Regions from separate parts of the Burkholderia aenigmatica genome, predicted to be linked through region 1. Evidence: predicted binding sites of a transcription regulator. Region 1 holds the regulator's gene; each other region holds the start of a gene.
The links. Region 1 encodes LexA, which represses DNA repair genes until DNA is damaged. Its sites were predicted from a motif close to ACTGTATNNNNATACAGT; they were not measured.
Positions count from the first base shown of each region.

Region 2: a site for LexA is predicted at 1,485-1,502, ahead of ACN8ZM_RS26515 (DUF2471 family protein). Genes of this name have one in related genera too.
Region 3: a site for LexA is predicted at 2,824-2,841, ahead of imuA (translesion DNA synthesis-associated protein ImuA). Genes of this name have one in related genera too.
Region 4: a site for LexA is predicted at 2,786-2,803, ahead of ACN8ZM_RS39405 (LexA family protein). Genes of this name have one in related genera too.

Region 1 covers NZ_CP184468.1:1,782,789-1,786,957, reverse strand. Annotated here, with positions in the region: gene cysT (sulfate ABC transporter permease subunit CysT) at 1-206, opposite strand, end outside; gene ACN8ZM_RS08435 (sulfate ABC transporter substrate-binding protein) at 328-1,365, opposite strand; gene lexA (transcriptional repressor LexA) at 1,630-2,277, shown strand; gene ACN8ZM_RS08425 (hypothetical protein) at 2,304-2,639, shown strand; gene ACN8ZM_RS08420 (DUF2939 domain-containing protein) at 2,669-3,388, shown strand; gene ACN8ZM_RS08415 (universal stress protein) at 3,486-3,983, opposite strand.
Region 2 covers NZ_CP184469.1:2,139,841-2,144,009, reverse strand. Annotated here, with positions in the region: gene ACN8ZM_RS26520 (FAD-dependent oxidoreductase) at 1-759, shown strand, start outside; gene ACN8ZM_RS26515 (DUF2471 family protein) at 1,018-1,422, opposite strand; gene ACN8ZM_RS26510 (LysR family transcriptional regulator) at 1,586-2,479, opposite strand; gene ACN8ZM_RS26505 (NAD(P)H-dependent oxidoreductase) at 2,566-3,351, shown strand; gene ACN8ZM_RS26500 (hypothetical protein) at 3,504-4,169, shown strand, end outside.
Region 3 covers NZ_CP184468.1:3,264,745-3,268,913, forward strand. Annotated here, with positions in the region: partial or broken gene ACN8ZM_RS15260 (error-prone DNA polymerase) at 1-676, opposite strand, end outside; gene ACN8ZM_RS15265 (Y-family DNA polymerase) at 683-2,170, opposite strand; gene imuA (translesion DNA synthesis-associated protein ImuA) at 2,103-2,810, opposite strand; gene ACN8ZM_RS15275 (ABC transporter ATP-binding protein) at 3,116-3,910, opposite strand; gene ACN8ZM_RS15280 (ABC transporter permease) at 3,912-4,169, opposite strand, start outside.
Region 4 covers NZ_CP184471.1:275,316-279,484, forward strand. Annotated here, with positions in the region: gene ACN8ZM_RS39380 (hypothetical protein) at 255-530, opposite strand; gene ACN8ZM_RS39385 (hypothetical protein) at 540-779, opposite strand; gene ACN8ZM_RS39390 (hypothetical protein) at 952-1,188, opposite strand; gene ACN8ZM_RS39395 (RES family NAD+ phosphorylase) at 1,344-1,982, opposite strand; gene ACN8ZM_RS39400 (hypothetical protein) at 1,982-2,617, opposite strand; gene ACN8ZM_RS39405 (LexA family protein) at 2,820-3,260, shown strand; gene ACN8ZM_RS39410 (Y-family DNA polymerase) at 3,257-4,169, shown strand, end outside.

The DNA.
Region 1 (4,169 bases):
GCGGACAAGAACGTCAGCCGGTACGACGCGAGCACGCGCGGCGACGTGACGGCGGTGACGAACTGGTCCCACGACAGCGTCGCGGTTTTCAGGAACGTGGCGGCGAGCGGGATCAGCACCACGAGGCTCAAATAGGCCACCGTGATGCCTAGCGTCACGCCGAAACCGGGCAGCGCGCTCGGCTTGCGAAAGGTGTACGTCGTCATCGGATGCTCTTGCTGGGTCGTTGCTGCTCACGGGTCCGACGCAAACGCCGGCGCGATGCATTGCGCCGGCAGCCGTCGGGGATGCGGCGCGCTGTCGTGGCGCGCCGCTGTCGTTATGGCGTTACTGCGGCTTGTAGATCGAATCGAACACGCCGCCGTCCGCGAAATGCGTCTTCTGCGCATTCGTCCAGCCGCCGAAGGTATCGTCGACCGTGTACAGCTTCAGCTTCGGGAACTGCTTCGTCAGCTCCGCCGGCACGTTCTTCGAACGCGGCCGGTAGTAGTTGCGCGCCGCGATCTCCTGGCCCTGCGGGCTGTACAGGAAGTTCAGGTACGCCTCGGCCAGCTTGCGCGTGCCCTTCTTGTCGACCACCTTGTCGACCACCGCGACCGGCGGTTCGGCCAGGATGCTCACCGACGGCACGACGATCTCGAACTTGTCGGTACCGAACTCCTTGACCGACAGGAACGCCTCGTTCTCCCATGCAATCAGCACGTCGCCGATCCCGCGCTGCACGAAGCTCGTGGTCGCGCCGCGCGCGCCCGAATCGAGCACGCCCGCGTTCTTGTAGAGCTTCGTGACGAATTCCTTCGCCGTCTGCTCGTTGCCGCCAGGCTTGTGCAGCGCGTACGCCCAGGCAGCCAGGTAGTTCCAGCGCGCGCCGCCGGACGTCTTCGGATTCGGCGTGACGATCGAGATACCCGGCTTGGTCAGGTCGTCCCAGTCCTTGATCCCCTTCGGATTGCCCTTGCGCACCAGGAACACGATCGTCGACGTATACGGCGACGCGTTGTCGGGCAGGCGTTTCTGCCAGTCCTTGTTGACGAGCCCCTTGTTCGCGAGCGCGTCGATGTCGTACGCGAGTGCCAGCGTGACGACGTCGGCCTGCAGGCCGTCGAGCACCGAGCGCGCCTGCGCGCCCGAACCGCCGTGCGACTGCTTGAAGTTGACCGTTTCACCCGTCCTGGCCTTCCACTCCTTGCCGAACGCCTGGTTGAAGTCCTGATACAGCTCGCGCGTCGGGTCGTACGACACGTTCAGGAACGTCGTATCGGCCTGCGCGTGCGTCGCGACGCCCAGCGCCGCCGCCGCGCCCAGCGCGAGTGTTGCGATCAGGCGGCCCACTCCGCCCACCAGCCCCGTATTGCGCTTGCCCATCCTTGGTTCTCCAGTGTTGTCGGTATTGCGATGTCGGGCCAGTCTAACGAACGGGTTACATGATTAAAAATAATCGTTCCTCATTTTTTAATACTCAAAAGTGCTAACGCAGACGGGATGGACGGTTGCGGCAGATGAACCGGCGTCCGGACGTCGCGAAATCGCGCCGGAACCGGCGTGATCGCGTCGAACCTCACGTAACACTTGAAATTCGCGAACTACTGTATAAAAATACAGCTCACTGTCTATCCATACAGTTCAGCCATGACCAAACTCACCGCCCGTCAGCAGCAAGTGTTCGACTTGATCCGCCGCGCGATCGAGCGCTCCGGATTCCCGCCCACCCGTGCCGAGATCGCGGCCGAGCTGGGCTTCAGCTCGCCGAATGCGGCCGAGGAGCATCTGCGCGCGCTGGCCCGCAAAGGCGTGATCGAGCTGGCCGCCGGTGCGTCGCGCGGCATCCGCCTGCTCGGCATCGACGACGCCCCGCACCAGTTCACGCTGCCGCACGCCGGCCTGATGCAGCTGTCGCTGCCGCTCGTCGGCCGCGTCGCGGCCGGTAGCCCGATCCTCGCGCAGGAGCACATCTCGCAGCATTACGCGTGTGATCCCGCGCTGTTCTCCAGCAAGCCCGACTACCTGCTGAAAGTGCGCGGCCTGTCGATGCGCGACGCCGGCATCCTCGACGGCGACCTCCTCGCCGTGCAGAAGCGCACGGAAGCGAAGGACGGCCAGATCATCGTCGCGCGTCTCGGCGACGACGTCACGGTCAAGCGTCTGATGCGCCGGCCGGGCGGTCTCGAGCTGATCGCGGAGAACCCGGATTACGAAAACATCTTCGTCAAGGCCGGCAGCGCGGAATTCGCGCTGGAAGGCATCGCCGTCGGGCTGATCCGCTCGGGCGAACTCTGACATTCCGTCTCGCTGAGGAGAACATCATGGAACGCCTTTCCCGTCTGCTGCCTTTCCGTCAATTCGGTCGCCTGCGTCACCTGCGCGGCCGCACGCCCTGCGCACCGCTGTCCGCGGCGGCGCCTGTGCAAGAAGAAGTCGCAGTCGAACGGCAGGCGTCCCTGCTGCCGTCGGCGCTCCCCGCTTTCGCGCGGGTATCGCTGAACGCCGGCCTGAATCACGCGGAACCCGCACGCCGCGCACCGGTGCGCGTCTATCACGGCCGCTCGCGCCTGATCATGGTCGGCACGATCGATGCCGTGTGCCGGATGATCGATCGCTGCATCGCAGAGGAACGATCGGCCACGCCAGGCGGTCTCTGATTGCGGAACATCCCCGCACCGGAGGCAACGTGACCGGATCGTCGAGCCGCGCCTGGCGGCTCAAGCCCCTGCTGATCGTCGTGCTGGCCGTCGCCATCATTGCGGCGATCGGCTATGCCTACGCGTCGCCGTACGTCGCGCTCGGTCGCCTGAAATCGGCGATCGATGCGCGCGACGCGCAGGCCATCAGCGAATATGTCGATTTTCCGTCGCTGCGCATCAGCCTCAAGCAGCAGGTCACGGAAGAGTTGATGCGCCGGATCGACGCGGTGAAGAAGAACAATCCGTTCGCGGTGATCGGCGCGCTGATCGGGTCTGCGCTGATCGGCCCGCTGGTCGATGCGTACGCGACCCCGGAGGGTGTGGCCGCGCTGATGAGCGGATTGCCGCCGCGTGGCAATCCGGGTGAGCGTCCACCGGAATGGTCGAATCTGCCGTCAGGCAGCAATGCACCGGGCAACGCGCCGGCCGCACCAACGGCCAATCCGGCACCGGCGAGCGCTGCGACTCCGGGTAGCAACGCAGCCGCTACGGCTGCGTCATCGCAACCACCCGCCGCTGCCGCACCGGCCAGCCCGGCCGATGCAACGCATTCGCCGCACCCGCAGCAAACCAGCGCCGGCTACCGGAATATCGACGAATTCGTCGTGACCTACCAGCGCAGTGCCGACGGCACGCGCTACGCGGCGATATTCCACCGCTTCGGCCTGTTCTCGTGGAAGTTGTCGGCGATCGACCTGCACGCTTGACCGGTCCTGACTGGCCACGGCCGGCGCCCGCGCCACTGACGTGGCACGACGCCTGACCGGCGCGGTTCGCCGGTCAGGCAGTCATCGAATCATGGGATCATTTGCCGTTCGCCGTGGCCGCTTCACGCTCGCGCGCGATTTCGGCCTTCTGCTCCTGCGCGGACGAACATGCAACCAGAATGCTGCAGTTCACGCGATCGAGCAGTTGCGTGTTACCCGAGCCCATCCACCATCTCGACAGCCCGCTGCGGCACCGATGGCCGACCACAACCAGGTCGGCCTGCAGTTCCGTCGCGAGATTCGCGATTTCGTCGATCGGATAGCCGAACGCGAAATGGCCTTCGGCCTGCACGCCGCGCTCGCGCAGCCAGTTCACCCCTTCCTGCAGGATTTCACGCGCGGTTTCCTCGAACCGGCCGCACGCGACGTCGGTCAGCAAACCCGCGCTCTGTGCAATGCTCGAGCGCATGTCGACGACCGACAGCAAATGCGTCTCGGCCTTCAGGTCCATCGCGAGATTGGCGCCGCAGCGCAATGCCTTGCGTCCTTCGAGCGTGCCGTCGTAACACAGCAGAATCTTGTTGTAGCTAGCCATGAAACCTCCCTATCGCAACAACGAGCCTACGCATTCATCATGGTGCGCCGCAATTCAGGACGCAAGGGATGGAAAACGCTGATTCGCCCCGCTCGGCGCGTGCGCGATGATGCGGTGCACGATCGGTGCGCGCATGCATCGCACCGTGCAGGCATGCCCTGAAGAGACGCAGCCGATGCACTAGAA
Region 2 (4,169 bases), on a different replicon from region 1:
GAGTTTCACGAAGCGCTGAGTTACTTCGGCCGCCAGGTCGAGCTGACCGGCGTGAATCTGCACCTGAACCGCCGCGTCGACGCGAGCGACCTGATCGCGGGCGGCTACGACGAGATCGTGCTCGCGACCGGCGTCGCGCCGCGCGACCCGAAGATTCCGGGGCAGGACGGGCCGAACGTGCTCAGCTACATCGACGTGCTCGCGGGCAGGCAGCCGGTCGGCCGGCGTGTCGTGGTGGTCGGCGCGGGCGGGATCGGCTTCGATGTCGCCGAGTATCTGGTGCAGGAGGGTGAATCGCCGGCGCTCGATCTGGACGAGTGGAAGGCCGAGTGGGGCGTGACCGACCCGGCCGCGACGCGTGGCGGTGTGACGCGTGCGCAGGTGACGGCGCCGGCGCGCGACGTGACGCTGCTGCAGCGCAAGGCCGCGCCGCTCGGCAAGGGGCTCGGCAAGACGACCGGCTGGATTCACCGCGCGACGCTGAAGATGAAGCAGGTGAAGATGATCGGCGGCGTGAACTATGAACTGATCGACGCGCGCGGGCTGCACGTGTCGTACGGCGAGCAGCGTACCGATCACGAGCTGATCGAGGCCGACACGATCGTGCTCTGCACGGGGCAGGAGCCGCAGCGCGCACTGCTCGCGCCGCTGCAGGCGGCCGGGCGCTCGGTGCACCTGATCGGCGGCGCGGAACTGGCCGCCGAACTCGACGCGAAGCGCGCGATCGATCAGGGCTCACGGCTTGCGGCGCGGTTGTAACGGGTGGTTGCTGCGGCGTTCGTGACGATGTTCGTCGCTTGACGGCGCGACGAACCACAATTTGCCATCTGATCCGCTGATCCGCTGATCCGCTGATCCGCTGATCCGCTGATCCGCCGATCCGCCGATCCGCCGGTCCGCCGGTCCGCCGATACGCCGATACGCGCGCGCATGTGGTCAATGTAGCGGGTGTCCCGCGCCACCACGCAACGTGGCGGCACGATCCCGGCAAGCGCGAGCGGCCGGCGTCGGCGCCGTTCAGGCCGCTTCGGCCCGTTCTTCCTCTTCCGCGTCGAGCATCGCCTTGACGATCAGATAGATGGCCGGCAGGTCGTCATCGTCGCGGCGCCAATCGACCGGTTCCTCGACGTCCGCGGCGACCAGGCGGCTGTCGCGCAGCCGGATGAACGCGTCGACGACGGCCGGCTCGTTGCGGTTCAGGAAGCCGGCATTCGAGAATGCCAGCTCTTCGACGTTCAGCAGCGCCTGCCAGCTCATCGTGCGGACGGCCGCAGGATGGGTGCGGCGCCGCAGGCCGAGCGCCCGCTGCGCGGGGCCGCCGGCGACACGCTGCAGATCGACGACCGCCCGCTGCGCGGCGCGTTCGAAGTGGACGGGGTTGAAGCCGGGTTGCTCGGGATCGAATGCGGATGCCTGGAACATGGTCGCCTCACAAAGGTCCGTCCGTCTGTGATGACGGAATTCGGGTCAAATGGTGCAAAAGCACTGTAAATATATACAGTGTTTGGCGCGGTTTCAAGCCCCGGATGAAGGATTTTGTGCGATGGCCATCGAAGCGGGCGGCCGCACCGGGCAGGCGAACGTTCTACACCGCTGCCGCGATCGTCTCCCGCAACCACCGGTGGGCCGGATCGCGATGCACGCGTTCGTGCCACAGCATCGACATTTCGTAGCCAGGCACGTCGACGGGCGCTTCCACGACCCGCAACGCGGGCACGTTGCGCACCAGCCGCTCGGGCACCATCGCGACGAGATCGGTGCTGGCGACGGCCGACATCACGAACAGGAAGTGCGGCACCGACAGCACGACGCGCCGCGTGGCGCCCACCTTCGCGAGCGCTTCGTCCGTCACGCCGAAGAAGCCGGCGCCGTCGGGCGACGTGATCACGTGCTCGAGCGTACTGAACTGCGCGAGCGTGGGGCGCCGCTTCAGCTTCGGGTGACCGGCGCGGCCGATGAGCACGTAACGCTCGACGAACAGCGGCAGCCGCCGCATGCCGGCCGGTGATTCGTCGGTCGTGTGAAAGGCGAGGTCGATGCCGTTTCGTTCGGTATCCTGTTCGATTCTCGGCGGGACGAGCTCGACGATCGCGAGCCGCGTACCGGGCGCGGTCGAACGCAGCGCGTTCAGCGCGGGCAGGACGATCGTCGATTCGCCGTAGTCGGTCGCCGCCACGCGCCACGTGTTCTGCGCGGTGGCGGGATCGAACGGCGTGGCGGGGATCACCGCGCGTTCGATCGCTTCGATGGCGTCCCGCAACGGCTCGCGCAGCGCCTCCGCGCGCGCGGTCGGCCGCATCCCGCGCGGCCCCGGCAGCAGCAGTGGATCGCCGAACAGGTCGCGCAGCTTCTGCAACTGCACGCTCACCGACGGCTGCGACATGTTCAGCTTCTCGGCCGTGCGCGTGACGTTGTGCTCGGCGAGCAGCACGTCCAGCGTGACGAGCAGATTGAGATCGAGTCGCCTGAGATTATTCATGGCTATACCTGCAATATCAGGAATTCATTTCAAATATACCTTCGGTCACGGCATCCTGCAGTCATTCAATCAACGGAGTACCGAACATGAATGTGCTGATCGTCTATGCCCATCCCGAACCGCGTTCGCTGACCGGCTCGTTGCGCGACTTCACCGTCGAGCATCTCGAAGCGGCCGGCCATACGGTGCAGGTGAGCGACCTGTATGCGATGAACTGGAAGGCGGCCTTCGACGCGGACGACATGACCGGGCGTGAGCCGGACGCGCGTTTCGATCCGTCGAACGACTCGAAGCACGCGTTCGCAACCGGCACGCAGCGCGACGACATCGTGCGCGAGCAGGACAAGCTGAGGTGGGCCGATGCGGTGATCCTGCAGTTCCCGCTGTGGTGGTTCTCGATGCCGGCGATCATGAAGGGCTGGTTCGAGCGCGTGTATGCGTGCGGCTTTGCCTACGGGGTGGGCGAGCATTCCGACACGCATTGGGGCAATCGTTATGGCGAGGGTTCGTTCGTCGGCAAGCGCGCGATGGTGATCGTCACGGCAGGCGGGTGGCAGTCGCATTACAGCCCGCGTGGCATCAACGGACCGATCGACGACGTGCTGTTCCCGATCCAGCACGGGATGCTGTATTACCCGGGCTTCTCCGTGCTGCCGCCGTTCGTGATCTACCGCTCGGGGAAGATGAACGAAGCACGCTTCGACGAAACGCGTGCAGCGCTCGGCCAGCGTCTGGATGAGCTTTGGACCACGCAGCCGATCCCGTTCCGGCGCCAGAACATGGGCGATTACGAGATTCCGGCGTTGACGCTGAAGGACGAGATCGCACCGGGGAAGGTGGGGTATGCGGCGCATCTGACGCACGAGGCTTGATGTCGGATGGCGGGCCCGCGCGCACACGCGACGCGCGGGCATATCGACACATGCGCTCGAATCAAGTAGTTTCCGGGGATCGACGCGATTCGTCTGCACAATGGGCCGGCGTGGCCCGCGCAGCGAATCGGTCTCGACGGAGAACTACAACCATGTCTTTCGAACAACCGGGCCAGGCAGAACCGATCGATGACCCGCGCGCGCCGCTGCTGATCGCACTCGAAGCCGGCGGCTATCTGACGGAGGAGCAGGCGGCACGCGTCACCCAGCGTCTGCGGGACGCACCGGCCGCGCTTCCCGATACCGATTCCGTGCGCGTCATGCTCGACTGGCTGATCGCCGAGGGCTACACGACGGCGGACGCCGAGGCGAAAGCGACGCATGAGCTGCTGGATGGCCACTATGCGACCGGCAACGCGAAACTCATCCTGCTGACGGTGCTGGAGGAGATCGATCCGCCGCGGTTCGAACAGCGTCGGAACGAAACGGTCGCATCGATGCAGCGCGAGCAAAAGAAGAAGCAGATGCTGATCGGCTTCGGCGGCCTGGCTGCCGCGCTCGCGGTGGGCGCCTACCTGTTGTGGCCCGCATCGGCGCCCGCGTGCGGCGCGTCGAGCACCACCAAGGCGCTGAATTCGCTGTTGTTCGACGCGCGCAGGGACATGATGCTCAAGAACCCGATGCAGATGCTCGACCAGGGCAGCAAGTCGTTTCCGCACGTCAGCAACCCGCGTGAAGTCGGCTACGACGAGGCGAATCGCGCGCGCGGCTGCCTGGTGGACGTGAGTATCGCCGACGAGCAAGCGACGATCGGCTAT
Region 3 (4,169 bases), 1.5 Mb from region 1:
CGTCCTGCAGCTCCTTGCACGAGCGCCGGTGCATCGTCACGTCACCGAGTGCGACGATACGCACGCCACGCCGCTCGCCGGCTGCACGAATCTCCTCGCGCTGCGCACCGTCCAGCGCGCGCTGCAGTTGCACGAGCCCGAGCCGCGCACGTTCGCCGAACGTCGTGCGAAACCACGCGACCTGCGCATCGAGTACATCCGCACGCACCGGATACGTCGGCACGAGAATCACGAAGCAGTCGGGCATGCCGCGCAAGTGCGCAAACTCGGCAGGCGGCGCCGACAGCATCCGCGACGTCAGCGTGTAAGTGCCCTTCGGCGAAGCCATCCGCCGTCACGAAATCAGCTCGGACAGATTGCCGTAGCCTTCACGATTCTGCGCAAGCAACACGAGCCCGAATGCGCCGGGGCCGGGATCGTGGCCAGGTGCGACGTCATCCGGCGTGACCTCGAAATACGAACCGATGACGAGCGGCAACCCTTTCGCCTTCGCCGCGACGTGCATGCGCGGTGCGCCTGCAAGCGAGCATTCGTCGGTGATCGCGATCCCGCGATAGCCGAGCTCGAATGCACGCTCGACCAGTTCCTCCGCATGCGACGCGCCATGCAGGAACGAAAAGTTCGAACGGCAGAACAACTCCGCGTAATCGGGCAGCCAGCTGAATTCCGCAACCATCACCGTTCACCCGAACAGGCCGTGCAGGAACCAGCGCGGCTCGGCCTCGCTCCCCGCCCGCTCCTTGAACACCCAGTAGCACGCACCGGCCTCGTCCTGCGCGACGCAGTAATCGCGCGCAGCGAGCTGACCGTCGAACCACCCGGCCTCGATCCGTTCCACCGACGACATCATCCTCAGCGGCGTATGAAATACCGGCCGCTCCCCACGCATCAACAACGGCAGCGGCTCCGCCAGCAACCACGCGGGCCTCGGCGGCACAGCCGGCGGCCCGGCAGCCGGCTTGCCGGCCTGCGCGTCGAGCGGCAGCCAGCGGTTCGCGGCCTCGGGCCGGTGATCGGCGACGGGCGCCGCGCGCAACACGTTGTCCGCGCCGAGCCGCGCGACCAGCAGCTCGAACAGCCGCGCACGCGTCTCGCGCGTGCCGCCGGGCTCGGGAAACAGATCGTCGGCCGGCGGCGCGACCGATTCGACGCGCGTGGCCTTCAGGCGCACCGCGATCACCGCGGCCGGCAACTCCACGCGCGCGAGCCGCTCACCGAGCAGCCGCATGAAGTGCGCCTCGTCGCGCACGGGTGCCGCGAATGCGAGTTCGAGCGGCGTCGGCGGCACGGCCTGGCGGCCGCGCTCGTGTTCGAGATCGAACGTCATCGCGGCCAGTGACAGGTGCCGCGCGGCCAGCCAACCGCAGAGCTGCACGACGAGCCGCCGCGCAACGAACAGCACGGCTTCCGCGTATTCGACGCGCTCCTGCAGTTCGAGCCGCACGTCGAACACGGGCGGCACCGCCATCCACGCGAGCGGCTCGACCGCATCGCCATACGCGCGATCGAGCGCGGCCAGCAGCGCGGGACCGCAGCGGCGCTGCAGCCCTGCGCGCGGCAGGCCGCGCAGATCGGCGAGCGTGCGGCAACCGAGGCCGTCGAACCAGCCTGCATAGGGACGCGCGTCGGGCAGCAGCACGCATGGCAGCCGGTCGAGCACGCGCACGAGCGACGCTTGCCCGGCGACCCGGCGCCGGATGCGTGCGCGAGCCGACACGCGCGCGAGCAGCCACGCGCCGCCCCTGGTCGGAGCGGCAGACAGGCGCACGGCATAGCCGAGCGCCGCGAGCGTCGCGCGCACCTGGCGGCACAGCGACGGCAGCCCGCCGAACAGGCGCAGGCTCGGGCCGACGTCGACGATCAGCGTGGCTTCGTCGTCGAGTGCGACGCACGGCGAGAAGCGCAGCAACGCGAGCGCGACCGCGCGCAGCGCATCGGCCTCGCGTGCGGGATCGCGTTCGACGAGCTTCGTGTGCGGCGCGAGCGTGAGCACGCCGCCGCGCTTCATGCCCGCGCGCACGCCCTGCCGGCGCGCGGCCGCGTCGGCGATCAGCACGACACCCTGCTCGAGCACCGCACGGCCGGCGCTGCCGGCCTCGCCGTCAGACGGGGGCGCGACGCACACGTCGAGCGGCAGGCGCGGCAGATGGATGCCGAGCAAGACGCGCATAGCGGCTCTCCACGATGGGCGACGGCAGGTCGAGCACGAGCGGCTCGCTGCGGGCGGGGCCGCGCCGCTTGACGATGTCGAGCGACACACCGCCCGGCACCGGGTACAGCGCGACCCGCAGCACGGCCGGCGACGGTTGCCGCTCGGCCGACAGCGGGCGCAGCATCACGAACAGCGTGTCGCCCGTGCGCGCGGCCGCGAGATGCAGGCGCCGCAGCGCATCGGGCCGCGCGTCCTGCCACAGCAGCAGCGCGCCGCAACAGCCGGTCTTGAGTGCCTGCTCGGCAGCCCACAGCGCATCCGTGCGGCTGCCGGCACGCAGCCACAGCAGCGCGTCGGCCGGCACGCCGAGACTGGCGAGCGCGGTGGCATGCGGCGACTGCGGCGGCGCGACGAGCGCGAGCGGGCGCCGCGCGCTGACGGTGCGCGCGAGCGCGGGCGCGAGCAGCCGCATTTCGCCGCAGCCCGGCTGCGCGGCCAGCAGCTCGACGAGCCCGCCGACCGGCCAGCCGCCGCCCGGCAACTCGGCGGACAGCGATGCAAAGCCCGTGTCGATCGTGCGCGGACCGCCACGCGCGAGCTGCGAACCGCGCCACAGCGACGGATGAAGGGATTCGGGAGAAATGGAGGATGCGAGCATGACGCCACCCACAACTGTATGGATATACAGTATATGGCAATGCGTCCACGCCGCACAGTACTGGTACGAAACCGGTATTTCGTCAGATGAAAGACGGGTGAAAAGCCGGCGGGCCCGCGATATTACGGCGGGCCGCCACCGGCATCACCGGCTCGCACCGCCCGGACGCCCGCCACACCCCTCGGGCGCCGATGCGGCACATGCGAACCGAATCGCGCAGCCGGGCCGAACCGAGCAGAGCCCAGCCAGCCTGCCAACCGGCACGATGCACATCCTGCACACCGCGCCGGCCCGCCTGCCGCGCGTCAGCCGAGCAGCAACGCGTCGTCGTCGAGCTGCTCGTGACGCACCTTCTCGAACATCTGCAGCAGGTCCGGCACGTCGAGCCCCTTGCGCGCGTCGCCCGACACGTCGAGCACGACCTGCCCCTGGTGCAGCATCACCGTACGGTCGCCGTAGTCGAGCGCCTGCCGCATGCTGTGCGTGACCATCATCGTCGTCAGCTTGCTCTCGGCGACGATGCGCGCGGTCAGCTCCAGCACGAACGCGGCCGTCTTCGGGTCCAGCGCGGCCGTGTGCTCGTCGAGCAGCAGGATCCGCGACGGCCGCAGCGACGCCATCAACAGGCTCACCGCCTGCCGCTGGCCGCCCGACAGCAGCCCGATCCGGTCGGTCAGCCGGTTCTCGAGGCCGAGGTTCAGGAGCCGCAGCTTGTCGCGGAACAGCTCGCGCGACGGCCGGTCGAGCGCGGCCCGGAAGCCGCGCCGCGCACCGCGCGCCATCGCGAGCGCCATGTTCTCCTCGATCGTCAGCGCCTCGCAGGTGCCGGCCATCGGATCCTGGAACACGCGCGCGACGAGGTGCGCGCGATCCCACGCGGCCTTGCGCGTGACGTCCGTGCCGTCGATCGAGATGCGTCCCGCATCGACCGCTTGGTCGCCGCTGACCGCGTTGAGGAAGGTCGACTTGCCGGCGCCGTTCGAGCCGATCACCGCGACGAACTGGCCGTCGGGAATCTCGAGCGACAGCCCGCGCAGCGCGCGCGTCTCGATCGGCGTGCCGGGATTGAACGTGAGTTTCAGGTCTTGTGCGGACAGCATGTCAGGCCCCTCCGTTCTTGCGCGCGAACAGTTTCTTGCGCGTCGCCGGCAGCACCAGCGCGATCGTGACGAGCGCGGCCGTCACGAGGTTCAGATCCTGCGCCTTCAGCCCGATGAATTCGCTGTTGAGCGCAAGCGCGATGAAGAAGCGGTAGACGATCGCGCCGAGCACGACGGCGAGCGTCGTCAGCACGAGCCGGCGCGCCGGCAGCAGCGTCTCGCCGATGATCACGGCAGCCAGCCCGATCACGATCGTGCC
Region 4 (4,169 bases), on a different replicon from region 1:
TTTCGTCACGCTTTTTCCTATTCCTTGGCCGTCGCGGGCGGCGCTGAGCAACCAGGGCAGCGCCAGCCCGTCGCGCGAGTCCATGTCCAACCATGCGCTTTACCAAAGGTAGATGCTTCGCGCTTCGTGCTGCCCCCGAACACCGCTTCACCGCATCCGCAGCCAAGCCAAAATTCCGGAAAGATTTGCCCGGGCGTCGCCATCACTGTTCCTCGATCAGCGTCTGCCGTTGCCGGCCTCTACGACATAAGCCTTCAATGGCAAATTCCCGAACTGAGTTTTTCAGCCCACGCCCTATCCTTAGTAGCATCACGTACCGTCAGGGCGCGATATGCGCGAGCCTCATCGAGGGCACGCTCGCCTGCCCGGAACCTCTCTTCCGAGAAGCCATCGAGAAATGCCACTTTCTGCACGCTACCGTCGGGGTAGTCGTGCTTCGTTTGCCCTGTGACCCCGTGCTTGCGAAATGCGGCGCGACCTTCGCGCTCGCAGTCGCCGATCGCCGGTGCTGCTGTCTTAAACAGATTCATTGATTGTTCCTATTCCTGTTGGAGCCGGTCACGCAGCGCCAAACCTGACGGCGTCGCTCGCCAGCATCCCTGATTGTCACGGGTTGCGAAACCAGCTCGATACAGCGCCTGCATCGTATCCACGTTGCAGATACGCACGCCGTTCACCATCACGGCTGACCCGGCGCCCGGCTCGGCCGGCCAACCACGAGACAGCCATCGCATGACGCGGACTTGTGCGTCCGTCAGCTTGGGCGAGATTGCTTCCATCGGTTTCCTTTCAATCCCCGAACTGGTGGTTCAGAATTTCACGATGCCAAACCAGACCACACCTCCGGTCGCGATCGCCCATGTTGTGGCCCACCCGTAGAGCCCGCGCCGCTTGGCGTGACCAATGACTACGATCACATGCATGACAAAATGAACATCCCCGCGCGCATCGTTACTGCTCCGATTTTCCTCGATATACGGACGGCGCGGCACCGCCATCTGCGTCCTTTGCCTTCCGTTCGCACTCGACGCACCGCACCTCCTGCGGCAACGTCATGAATTCGGCCAGCGGAACAAACTTCGCGCGCACGCTCGGCCTGGATGTGTAGCGGCAGCGCGATCGACCTCCGGTATCGTTGGCCAGGTGAATCCGCCTCACCTTCTTCTGCGGTCTGATCGGAAGCGTCATCGCATTTTCCTTCGTCGCCTAAGCGCGTTTCGAATCGACACTGTACCGAACAGCGCGCCTGGATCAAGCTCCTCCGACGGGAGCAACGAATCGCATGGGCCGTGCCTCTTCGCTGTTGCCGGACTGCGAAACAGTGCCCATGCGAGGGCCGTCGGTCAGATGACGGAGATCTTCAGGCTGTCCGCCAGCTGCAATACCTTGCTCCGGAGCGGATCGACCGCCAGTGAGTCATCGCCGAGAACGTGGAGACCGGGTGATGACAGCCTCTGCCCGAAAAGCATGACGCACCGGCCCGCGTCATTCCTGCGGGATCCGTACGCAATCCCGTGCGCCGTCGGGCATTGATCGTGTGCAGCCTGCGACCACTGGCGGGTCTGCGGATACTTGGCCGGAATGCTGTCGATCAAATCGGCCCGCGTCAGCTCCAGGGCGGGCAGATACGGCGTATGGAAGCTAACGCACTGGATCGAATCAGGCAGAAGCACCTTCGCGATCCGGTAATGCGTCAAGCGGTCAAGATAGAAGACCCCGGGCGGATTGAGCGTCACATCGTGGAAAAGCGACTCCATGATGGCGCACTCGAACGAGCTCGCCCCGTACCACGTGTGGACGGGCGAGCCGTCCAGAAGATTGATCGGTGCGAACCGCGTATTGCCCCAGCCTTCGGAGAACGTGGTCGCCGACGTGCTGTGAGGGTGAGTGCAATACGCGTGATACCAAACGGGTACATCCTCCCGGGAAATCGGCAGGACGGTGAACGGCTCCGCAGCGCCGGGTGCGTGCAGGCCGGCCATCAGGCGACATACTCCCCGTGCAGATGATGGGCGGCTTCAACGACGTCATCTCGACGGTCGAGTGCGTCCCGCGGTGCAACCGGTTCGGCCTCATGTACGCCTCGCCCGGCAATCCATCCATTCGGGAAATGGAACCACGCCGCGATCTTCCACGCATCTTCCACTGGCCCAAGCGCCTCGAGGATGTCTTTGATCACGGGCAGCGGCTGGCACATCGCGTCGAACTGGTAGCCCGCGAAGTATTCCTTGCCATTGAACGTCACGCCAAATACCCGCCCTCGCCGCTTCCAGTCACTCGCGGGTTGAGCCTTGTTGGTGGGGGGCGTCGCCTGCAGCGCATTGATCTGTTCTGCCGTGAGCCAGTCTCCCCGCGCGAAAACCTCGCGCATGGTCTTCTGGCGCCGGATACGCTCCTCGATCAACGGTGCCGCCGGCGCCGACAGGCCCGAAAAAACCCGGGCGATTTCATCCGCGCGCTGGAACAGCCCTGTTTCCCATTGAGGCGTGGCCAGAAGGACAACCAGCAACTCTTCGATCCCCTTTTGCAGCGAGGAAGCAACGACCGGATCGGTGCCGCTCGGGAGCGGCAGGCTCAACACTACGTTCGTGTTTGAGTCTTCATGGACTTGAATCATGACTCCCTCCCAAAATTTGCGACTCTGCCAACATTATAGTTGTCGTCGTCAAAATCGCAAGATTAGAGAGTTTGGGTACGAGGACGAAATCACCGTTCAGGGCATATCGGCAAAAAATGCTGCGTCTGCAATGCGAAATTTCTCGCCCGGCATCTCTTGGTGCAGAATACTGTGTTTTTGTACAGTGCCCCAAGGATTCGCCATGTCCGCCACCCCGGATCCCAACACCGTGCCGCAGATCGACTGTGGCAAGCCCGTGCCCGTGGCCGAAGTCCTGGCGCGCGTTCCGGCTGGCTTCCCGTCACCCGCGCAGGACCACGCCGTCTCGCGCATCGACCTGAACCAGGTCTTGATCCGCCACCAGCTTGCGACCTATTTCCTGACCGTCAGCGGCCCATCAATGCGCGACGCCGGCATCGACGACGGTGACCGCCTGATTGTCGATCGCGCGGTGCGACCGCGCCACGGCGATGTTGTCGTGGCGGTGGTCGACGGAGAACTGACCGTCAAGCGGCTCTATCAGCGCGGCGGCATCGTCAAACTGCAGGCTGCCAACCCCACGTTCCCGGACATCCGCCCACGAGACGGTAACGTGCTCGAAATATGGGGTGTGGCGACGTATTGCATCAAGGCGTTGCCATGAGAACGTCGCGCCCCGTCGCGCTTATTGACGGAAACGCCTTTTATTGTTCGTGCGAAAGGGTGTTCCGCCCGGCGCTCGCCGGCAGGCCGCTGATCGTTCTGTCGAACAACGATGGCTGCGCGATCGCACGCACTGCAGAAGCCAAGGCGCTGGGGATCAAGATGGGCCAGCCTTGGTTCGAGATTCGCCACCTCGAGCACGACGCAGGCCTCGTCGCACTGTCCGCGAATTTCGAACTGTACGCGGACATCAGCGATCGCATGATGGCTATCATCGGGCAATTCGGGCCCGACCAGCACATTTACAGCATCGACGAGTCGTTTCTGTTCGTCGACGGCATACGTGACAACCTGACCGACTACGCGCAACAGATGCGCGCTCGCGTGCTGCAATGGGTCGGCATCCCAACGTGCGTCGGCATCGGTTCAACCTACACCCAGGCTAAGCTCGCCAATCATGTCGCCAAGAAGCGGCCGCACTGGAACGGCGTGTGCGACCTCACTGCGATGCCGCGCGGTGCGCTGGCGACCCTGATGAGGGAAGTCGACGTCGGCGACGTATGGGGTGTGGGGCCGCGCTTAGCGCCGCGGCTGCGCGAACTGGGTATCGCTTCGGCACTGGACCTCGCACGCGCCGACCCCGAGGCGATCGCTGGTGAGTTTTCGGTGGTTCTTGCCCGGACTGTTCGCGAGCTGCGCGGCACGCCCTGCATCGACCTGGGCGCGGACACTGCGCCGCGCAAGCAGATCATGACGTCGCGCTCGTTCGGCCGCGCCGTGCTCGAGCAAGCCGAACTCGCCGAGGCGATCGCGGAATTTGCTGAGCGCGCTGCGCACCGTCTGCGCGCGCAGCGCTCGCGGGCGGGCGCACTGCAGGTCTTCATTCGCAACAGCCCGTTTCGGGAGCGGG